DNA from 4 places in the Bradyrhizobium sp. UFLA06-24 genome. Region 1 is predicted to be linked to each of the others. Evidence: predicted binding sites of a transcription regulator. Region 1 holds the regulator's gene; each other region holds the start of a gene.
What was found. The regulator PhoB, encoded in region 1, activates phosphate uptake and scavenging genes when phosphate is short. The targets are predictions, from matches to a motif close to TGTCATNNANCTGTCAT.
Positions count from the first base shown of each region.

Region 2: the regulator PhoB is predicted to act here: its motif matches at 826-842, upstream of IF809_RS02565 (DUF47 domain-containing protein).
Region 3: the regulator PhoB is predicted to act here: its motif matches at 947-963, upstream of ugpB (sn-glycerol-3-phosphate ABC transporter substrate-binding protein UgpB).
Region 4: the regulator PhoB is predicted to act here: its motif matches at 1,262-1,278, upstream of phnF (phosphonate metabolism transcriptional regulator PhnF).

Region 1 is NZ_JADFUE010000003.1:213,488-215,688, reverse strand. Features, by position in the region: gene IF809_RS04930 (GcrA family cell cycle regulator) at 324-836, shown strand; gene phoB (phosphate regulon transcriptional regulator PhoB) at 954-1,661, opposite strand; gene phoU (phosphate signaling complex protein PhoU) at 1,684-2,201, opposite strand, start outside.
Region 2 is NZ_JADFUE010000002.1:25,772-27,972, forward strand. Features, by position in the region: gene IF809_RS02560 (branched-chain amino acid ABC transporter permease) at 1-728, shown strand, start outside; gene IF809_RS02565 (DUF47 domain-containing protein) at 886-1,530, shown strand; gene IF809_RS02570 (inorganic phosphate transporter) at 1,602-2,201, shown strand, end outside.
Region 3 is NZ_JADFUE010000012.1:144,795-146,995, forward strand. Features, by position in the region: gene IF809_RS13175 (CaiB/BaiF CoA transferase family protein) at 1-801, shown strand, start outside; gene ugpB (sn-glycerol-3-phosphate ABC transporter substrate-binding protein UgpB) at 1,028-2,201, shown strand, end outside.
Region 4 is NZ_JADFUE010000011.1:92,121-94,321, forward strand. Features, by position in the region: gene phnE (phosphonate ABC transporter, permease protein PhnE) at 1-345, shown strand, start outside; gene phnF (phosphonate metabolism transcriptional regulator PhnF) at 499-1,227, opposite strand; gene phnG (phosphonate C-P lyase system protein PhnG) at 1,398-1,811, shown strand; gene phnH (phosphonate C-P lyase system protein PhnH) at 1,816-2,201, shown strand, end outside.

The DNA.
Region 1 (2,201 bases):
ATGCCGCCCGGAAAGCCTCGCGAAACGCTGATTCCGTAGTCTTGCGGTGGCGTTTTTGCGGGAATTTCGCCACGGAACATGTGGAAGCGAGTCGGCGGACTCTTGCGCGTGAGTCGCGCCATATTGTAGCGTTTGGCTTGTCAGATACGACATCTCGTGCAGCAGTCCTGATCCCAGAAGTCCTCATGTACCGGCGTAAACGTTCGGGCGCATCTCGCGCGCCCGGCGAGCCTTAAGGGATTCTGACGGCACGGGTTTTTCGAGACTTAGGCATTCGTCGTGCCGCCCCGAAGATGGCGGCGCGCGGCGAAGGAAAGGGTGCAATGACGGTTTTGACCTGGTCCGACGATCGCGTCGAGCAGCTGAAAAAGCTCTGGGAGGCCGGACTTTCGGCCAGCCAGATCGCCGCCGAGCTTGGGAATGTCACCCGTAACGCCGTGATCGGCAAGGTGCACAGGCTCGGCCTGTCCGGCCGCGCCAAGAGCCCGACGTCGGCAGCTCCACGGCCGCGCAAAGCGCGGCCCGCGCAGCACATGATGCGGGTGAGCCGGCCGATGGCGCGCGGCAACACCGCGCTGGCGCAGGCCTTCGAGGTCGAGGTCGAGGCAGAGCCCGTCACTTACGACAACGTGGTGCCGATGAGCCAGCGGCTGTCGCTGCTCGAGCTGAACGAGGCCACCTGCCACTGGCCGGTCGGCGATCCCTCGAGCCCGGATTTCTTCTTCTGCGGCGGAAAGGCGCTGTCCGGCCTGCCCTACTGCGCCCAGCACTCGCGGGTTGCGTATCAGCCGGCCGCCGATCGCCGGCGTGCGCCGGCGAAGCCGGGCGCGCGGTGAGCTGAACGAATTTAGCTGACAACGACGACAGCCGTGACACGATCACGGCTCAACGGACTCGGTGTCGGCGACGGCTGAGACCGCCGCAGCCGTCGTACGCAACTCACCTGCGCAAACCTACGTCTGCTCGGCCTTCGCAAAGCGATCGTCCAGCGCATAGCCGGCACCGCGGACGGTGCGGATGGGGTCCTGCTCGCGGCCGAGATTGAGCAGCTTGCGCAGCCGGCCGATATGAACGTCGACGGTGCGCTCGTCGATATAGATGTCGCGGCCCCAGACGCTGTCGAGCAGCTGCTCGCGCGAGAACACGCGGCCGGGATGCTCGAGGAAGAACTCCAAAAGGCGGTATTCGGTCGGGCCGAGATCGATCGGACGGCCCGAGCGCGCCACGCGGCGCTTCTCGCGATCAAGCTCGATGTCGCCGAAGGCGAGGACGGTTGCGAGCCGCTCGGGGCTTGCGCGGCGGAGCAGGCCCTTCACGCGCGCCAAGAGCTCGGGCACCGAGAACGGCTTGACGATGTAATCGTCGGCGCCGGTGGCGAGCCCCCGCACCCGCTCGCTCTCCTCGCCGCGCGCGGTGAGCATGATGATCGGCAGCTGCTTGGTGTCGGACCGCGTCCGCAGCCGGCGGCACAGCTCGATGCCGGACAGCCCCGGCAGCATCCAGTCGAGCACGATCAGATCGGGGATGTGCTCCTTGAGACGGGTGTCGGCGTCGTCGCCGCGCATCACCGTCTCGACGTCATAGCCGTCGCCTTCGAGGTTGTAGCGGAGAAGCTCGGTCAGAGCTTCCTCGTCCTCAACCACCATGATGCGTGCGCCCATCGGGTCGTCGCTCCTTGCGTAATCAGGTGTTCGGGACCGTCGTGGCGAACGTCGTCATGTCGCCCTTCGGCCGCTTGTCGGTGATGGCCTGGCCTTCGATCATGTAGAACACGGTCTCGGCGATATTGGTGGCGTGGTCGCCGATCCGCTCGATGTTCTTGGCGCAGAACATCAGGTGGATGCAGAACGAGATGTTGCGCGGATCCTCCATCATGTAGGTGAGGAGCTCGCGGAACAGGGAGGTGCAGATGGCGTCGACCTCCTCGTCCCCCTTCCACACCGCCATCGCCGCCGGCAGATCATGCGCCGCATAGGCGTCCAGCACCGACTTGACCTGCTGCTGCACGAGGTCGGTCATGTGCTCGAGGCCGCGGAACAGCTTGAGCGGATGGAAGTCGGTCTCCAGCGCCGCGACGCGCTTGCCCATGTTCTTGGCGAGGTCGCCGATGCGCTCGAGATCGGTGGCAACGCGCATCGCGCCGACGATCTCGCGCAGATCGACCGCCATCGGCTGGCGGCGCGCGATGGTGAGCACGGCGC
Region 2 (2,201 bases), on a different contig from region 1:
GCGGGCATGCGCTGAAGGTGTGGGGACTGCCGCCCGAGCTCGGCATCCTCGTCGGCATTGCCGCGGCGTTCGGGCTGTCGCTCATCACCGGCTATATTTCGATCCGCCGCCAGGGCATCTATTTCTCGATGATCACGCTGGCGCTGTCGCAGCTGCTGTACTTCATCTACCTGCAGGCGCCCTTCACCCACGGCGAGGACGGCATCCAGGGCATTCCGCAGGGGCATTTGTTCGGCGTGTTCGATCTGTCCAAGCCGACGGTGCTCTACTACGTCGTGCTGGTCGGCTTCCTGGCGGGCTTCCTGCTGATCTACCGGATCATCAACTCGCCCTTCGGTGAGGTCCTGAAATCGATCCGGGAGAACGAGCCGCGCGCGATCTCGCTCGGCTACCGCACCGACCAGTACAAGTTCCTGGCCTTCGTGCTGTCGGGCACGCTGGCAGGCTTTGCCGGTGCGCTGAAAGTGTTCGTGGCGCAGAATGCCTCGCTCACCGACGTGCACTGGTCGATGTCAGGCGAAGTCGTGCTGATGACGCTGGTCGGCGGACTCGGCACCATCTTTGGTCCCGTGGTCGGCGCCTTCGTGATCATCGCCATGCAGCAATATCTGGCGGGCTTCGGCCAGTGGGTCACAGTCATCCAAGGCTCGATCTTCGTGATCTGCGTGCTCACTTTCCGCCGTGGCGTCATCGGCGAAATCGCGCATTACTTCCGGCGGTCCCTGTAAGCTATTGATATATCAGGGGTTCAACTGACGGGCGAATCCGGTGGATGATCCGGCTCCGCAGGCCTGAGATGGCACGCGCGCGGAGCGAAAATGGTCTATGACGGTTTCGTGACGGCCCTGACGGGGCCGGGCCATGTCAAACCGGTAGACTAGTCCCATGATGCGTTGGTTTCGCGCTTTCCTTCCTAAGGAAGAACGGTTTTTCGACCTGTTCGACCGCCATGCCCAGACCGTGATCCAGGGCGCGATCGCGCTCCAGGGCGTGCTGAACGGCGGCGAGGAGACGCCGGTCTACTGCCAGCGCGTCAGCCAGTTCGAGAACGACGCCGACAATGTCACCCGCGAGGTGCTGACGGCGGTGCGGCGCACCTTCATCACGCCGTTCGATCGTGGTGACATCAAGAACCTCATCACCTCGCTGGACGATGCAATCGACCAGATGCAGCAGACGGCCAAGGCGGTGATGCTGTTCGAGGTCCGCAGCTTCGAGCCACCGATGCGCGAGATCGGCGCGCTCCTGATCGAATGCGCCAATCTGGTCGGACGCGCACTGCCCCTGATGCAGCAGATCGGCAAGAACGTTGCCATGCTGACCGCGATCACGGAGGAGCTGACCAAGCTGGAGGGCCGCGTCGACGATCTCCACGACATCGGCCTGAAGGAGCTGTTCCTCAAGCATCGCAACGGCAACGCGATGGATTTCATCGTCGGCGTCGAGATCTATGACCATCTGGAGAAGGTGGCCGATAGGTTCGACGACGTCGCGAACGAGATCAACAGCATCGTCATCGAGCAGGTTTAGCGCATGATCCGGAAAAGTGTGCAGCGGTTTTCCGCCCAGATCATGCGTGGATTTTAACGGAGGGCCGCGCCGTGGATGCTGCGTTGGGTCTTCCCGTTCTGGTCGGACTGATCGCCGTCGCGCTGCTGTTCGACTTCCTGAACGGCCTCCACGACGCCGCCAATTCGATCGCGACCATCGTCTCGACCCGGGTGCTACGGCCGCAATTCGCGGTGATATGGGCCGCGTTCTTCAATTTCGTCGCCTTCATGGTGTTCGGTCTGCACGTCGCGCAGACCATCGGCACGGGCATTATCGATCCCGCGATCGTCGACGCCCAGGTGATCTTCGCGGCGCTGGTCGGCGCCATCGTCTGGAATCTCGTGACCTGGGCGCTGGGCATTCCATCCTCGTCATCGCACGCGCTGATCGGCGGCCTCGTCGGCGGCGGCATGGCCAAGGCGGGAATCTCGGCGGCGGTCTGGAGCGGACTGACCAAGGCGGTGCTGGCGATCGTGCTGTCGCCGCTGGTCGGCTTTCTGCTCGCGATGATGCTGGTCGCGATCGTGTCGTGGCTTTCAGTGCGCTCGACGCCGTTCGCGGTCGACCGCGCCTTCCGCATCCTGCAATTCGCCTCGGCCTCGCTCTATTCGCTCGGCCATGGCGGCAACGACGCACAGAAGACCATGGGC
Region 3 (2,201 bases), on a different contig from region 1:
CCGCGCGGCGGCAATCCCGGCTATGATGCCATCATCCAGGCCATGACCGGCATGATCGCGGCAACCGGCTCGGTCGAGAGCGGACCGATGCGGATCGGCGTGCCGCTGGTCGACATCACCACGGGACTTTATGCGGCGATCGGCATCCTGATGGCGCTGTCGGAGCGGCAGCGCTCGGGCAAGGGCCAGTTCCTGGAGACGACGCTTTACGAGGCCGGACTTGCCATCATGCATCCGCACACCGCGAATTATTTCATGCATGGCAAGCCGCCCTCGCTCACCGGCAACGAGCACCCGAACCTTGTGCCTTACGCGATCTTCCCGACCAAGACCGACAACATCTTCATCGGCGTCGGCAATGACGGCACCTTCCGTAAGCTCTGCAAGGAAATCGGCAAGCCCGAGCTCGGCACTGACCCGCGCTTCGCCCGCAACAAGGACCGCATCGCCAATCGCGAGGCGCTGCGCGCCGAACTTGCGGCCGTGTTCAGCCAGCATGAGGCCGAGCCGCTGTGCAATCGCCTGCTCGCCGCCGGCCTACCGGCAGGGCCCGTGCAGAAGATCGACCAGGCGCTGACCAATGCGCACACGATCGCGCGCGGCGATATCATCGAGAAGGACTGGTACAAGGGCGTCGCCTCGCCGATCCGGCTCGATCGCAGCAAGCCGAGCCTGCGCCGCCTGCCGCCGAAGTTCAGCCAGCACTCCCAGGAGGTGCTGGGCGAGTTCGGCTACTCAAAGGCGGACATCGACGCGATGATCGCGAAAGGTGTAGTCTGCGGCCCCGAGCGCAAGCGCTAGGGCCTTACCTCCTCATCAAACATGCCGCAGTGCGGCGGGGGCACGCATGTGCACCGCCAACGGATGCGGCTGCGCGCGGGCGCGTTCGCCTATTTGCTGGCTTCCCTTTTCCAGCGCTTGCCGCTTTCGTTTCGGCCGCTTACACAGTCATGTGAACGTCATATGGCGCTGCTAGCGCAAGCGCTTCTTTTTGACGGCCAAAGGACGGCCAAGGGAGGTTTACTTGATGGCTCTTCGACATTTTGGAGCGGCTGCCGCTGTTGCACTCACGCTGGGTCTGGGCGCTTCGCCTGCGCTGGCCGTCACTGAAATCCAGTGGTGGCACGCGATGACCGGCGCGAACAACGACGTCATCGTCAAGCTCGCCAACGACTTCAACGCATCGCAGAGCGACTACAAGGTCGTCCCGACCTACAAGGGCAGCTATCCCGACACCATGAACGCCGGCATCGCGGCGTTCCGCGCCGGCAATGCCCCGCACATCATGCAGGTGTTCGAGGTCGGCACCGCGACCATGATGGCCGCGACCGGCGCCGTGAAGCCCGTTTACAAGCTGATGCAGGAAGCCGGCGAGAAGTTCGATCCCAAGGCCTATCTGCCTGCGATCACCGGCTACTATTCGACCTCGAAGGGCGAGATGCTGTCCTTCCCCTTCAACTCCTCGTCGACCGTCATGTGGGTCAATCTCGACGCATTGAAGAAGGCCAATATCGCAGCGGTCCCGAAGACCTGGCCGGAAGTTTTCGAGGACGCCAAGAAGCTGAAGGCTGCTGGCTATGCGACCTGCGGCTTCTCCGGCTCGTGGGTCACCTGGGTCAATCTCGAGCAGCTCTCGGCCTGGCACAACGTGCCGCTTGCGACCAAGGCCAACGGCCTCGACGGCTTCGACACCAAGCTCGAGTTCAACGGCCCGCTCCAGGTCAAGCACCTCGAGAACCTCGTCGAGCTGCAGAAGGACAAGACCTACGATTACGCCGGCCGCACCAACACCGGCGAAGGCCGCTTCACGTCAGGCGAATGCCCGATCTACCTGACCTCGTCGTCCTTCTTCGGCAACGTCAAGGCGCAGGCCAAGTTCGCCTTCACCGCCGCGCCGATGCCGTACTATCCTGACGTCAAGGGCGCGCCGCAGAACTCGATCATCGGCGGCGCCTCGCTCTGGATCATGGGCGGCAAGTCGGCCGAGGAATACAAGGGCGTCGCGAAATTCCTGACGTTCCTCTCGGACACCGACCGCCAGGTCTGGATCCACAAGGAATCGGGCTATCTGCCGATCACCAAGGCGGCCTACGAGAAGGCCAAGGCCGAGGGCTTCTACAAGGATCAGCCCTATCTCGAGACCCCGCTGCTCGAGCTGACCAACAAGGAGCCGACCGAGAACTCCCGCGGTCTGCGCCTCG
Region 4 (2,201 bases), on a different contig from region 1:
CTGTTCTCCGAGGCGATCGAAGGCGCCGACCAGAGACAGGTCGAGGGCATCCGCGCCTCCGGCGGCAGCGCGCTGCACGAGATCCGCTTCGGCCTGATGCCGCAGGTGCTTCCCGTCATCGCCGGTCAGGTGCTGTATTTCATCGAATCGAACACGCGCTCGGCCACTATCATCGGCATCGTCGGCGCCGGCGGAATCGGCCTGCAGCTCGCCGAGCAGATCCGCGTGCTGGAATGGCAGAAAGTGTCGTTCCTGATCCTGATGATCCTGGTCGCCGTCGCAGGAATCGATTTCATCTCCGGCAAGCTGCGCTTTGCGATTATCGGGCGAAGGGCTGTGGCCTGAGTCCTTCGCCTCTCCCCGCTTGCGGGGAGAGGCCCGAATTTGCGAAGCAAATTCCGGGTGAGGGGGAGTCTGTCTCTCACCGTCATTGCGGAGGCAGCCCCTCACCCCAACCCTCTCCCCGTAAGAATGGGGCGAGGGAGAAGAGGCTGTGCCTTAAGGCTCGACCAAAAACTCCACCCGCTCCGCTGCGAACCGCGAGTGCTTCGTCACCAGCGGCTTGCCGTCGAGATCTTGGTCGGTCGCGTCGACCACCAGGATCGGTCGCCCCAGCGGCAGGTCGAGGCGCGCGGCGTCGGTCGCATCGACAATGCCGGCGGTGATCCTCGTGGCGCCGCGGCGGTAGTCGCGGATTCCGTAATGCTCCAGCATCTTCGTCATCGAACGCGTGGCGGCAAACACCGTGCCCGCGCCTGGAAACAGCTCGGCCGACAGCCATGTGGTCGAGACGCAGATCGGGGTGCGGTCGGCGAGGCGAATCGCTTCGATCCGCACCAGGGGCGCGCCGGTCTTCAATCCCAATTCCCGTGCGAGCTCGCGCGTTGCGACATCGTCTGACGCCTCGATCATCTTTCCATGCGGCTCGCGGCCGTCCGCACCGACGATCTCGGAGAAGCGCGTGCGCGAGCGCAAGGGATAGGCGAGCTTCTGCGCCTCGACATAGGTGCCGCTGCCGCGCTCGGCGCGCACGAGGCCGCGCTCGGCAAGGGCCGCGAGCGCGCGCCGCACGGTATGCCTGTTGACCCGGTAAGTTTCGGCGATCTCCATCTCGCCCGGCAGCTTGTCGCCGGCGGCGAAGCGGCCGTCGGCGATGCCGCGTTCGATGCCATCGGCAACGAGGCGCCACAGCGCGACGCCCGAGGAGGCGGTGTCCTGCATGCTCATATCGCCGATCAGCCTAGCCCGAAAATCACACCCTTGTCACGAAACAGTCATGGCGCTCCCGTATGAAGTTGTCTAGTATAATAGACAACTTGGATTCGGCAAGTTCTTCCCTAAGTTCGGTGATTTCGGTGAGCCAACACAATACCCAGCAAGCCCAGCGCCAGGCCGTCATGGCCGTGCTGGCGCACGCGGAGGCGGGCGAGATCGCCGCCCGTCTCCGCACGATTCCCCTGCCAGGCCATCAGGATCTGCGTATGCCGGAAAACGGTCTCGTCATGCTGCGCGGCCGGGTCGGCGGGGACGGCGCGCCGTTCAATCTCGGAGAAGCCACCGTGTCGCGCGCGGCGGTGCGGCTTGCGAGCGGCGAGGTGGGGTTCGGCTACACGCTTGGGCGCGACGGCGAGAAGGCGCGGTTGATCGCCCTGTGCGATGCGCTGGTGCAGTCGCGCGACTTTGCTGCGACCGTCGAGCGCGATGTAATCGCGCCGTTGCGCGAGCAGCTTATGGTCCGGCGCAAGCAGCAGGCCGAACAGGCTGCGGCGACAAAGGTTGATTTCTACACCATGGTGCGCGGTGAGGGGTGAAGCCATGACCACGATTGCGGAGCTGCCGCCGGGATTCGCCGACAAGGTGTTGTCGGCGCAATCGACCTTTCGCTCGGTGATGGATGCGATGGCCCGGCCGGGTTCGGTCCAGCGCATCGTGCCAATGGCGGGAACGGCGGGCCCCATGATGCGCGGCACCGCCGCGATCGCGCTGACGCTGTTCGACCACGACACGCCGCTCTGGCTCGATGCAGGGATGTCGGAAAGCTCCGACGTCCTGAAGTGGTTGAAATTTCACACCGGCGCGCCCGTGGTGCAGGACACGTCGGTTGCCTCGTTCGCGCTGATCAGCGACGGCGGCGCGCTGCCCGCGCTCGAACGGTTCGCGCTCGGCACCAATGAATACCCTGACCGTTCGACCACTCTGAT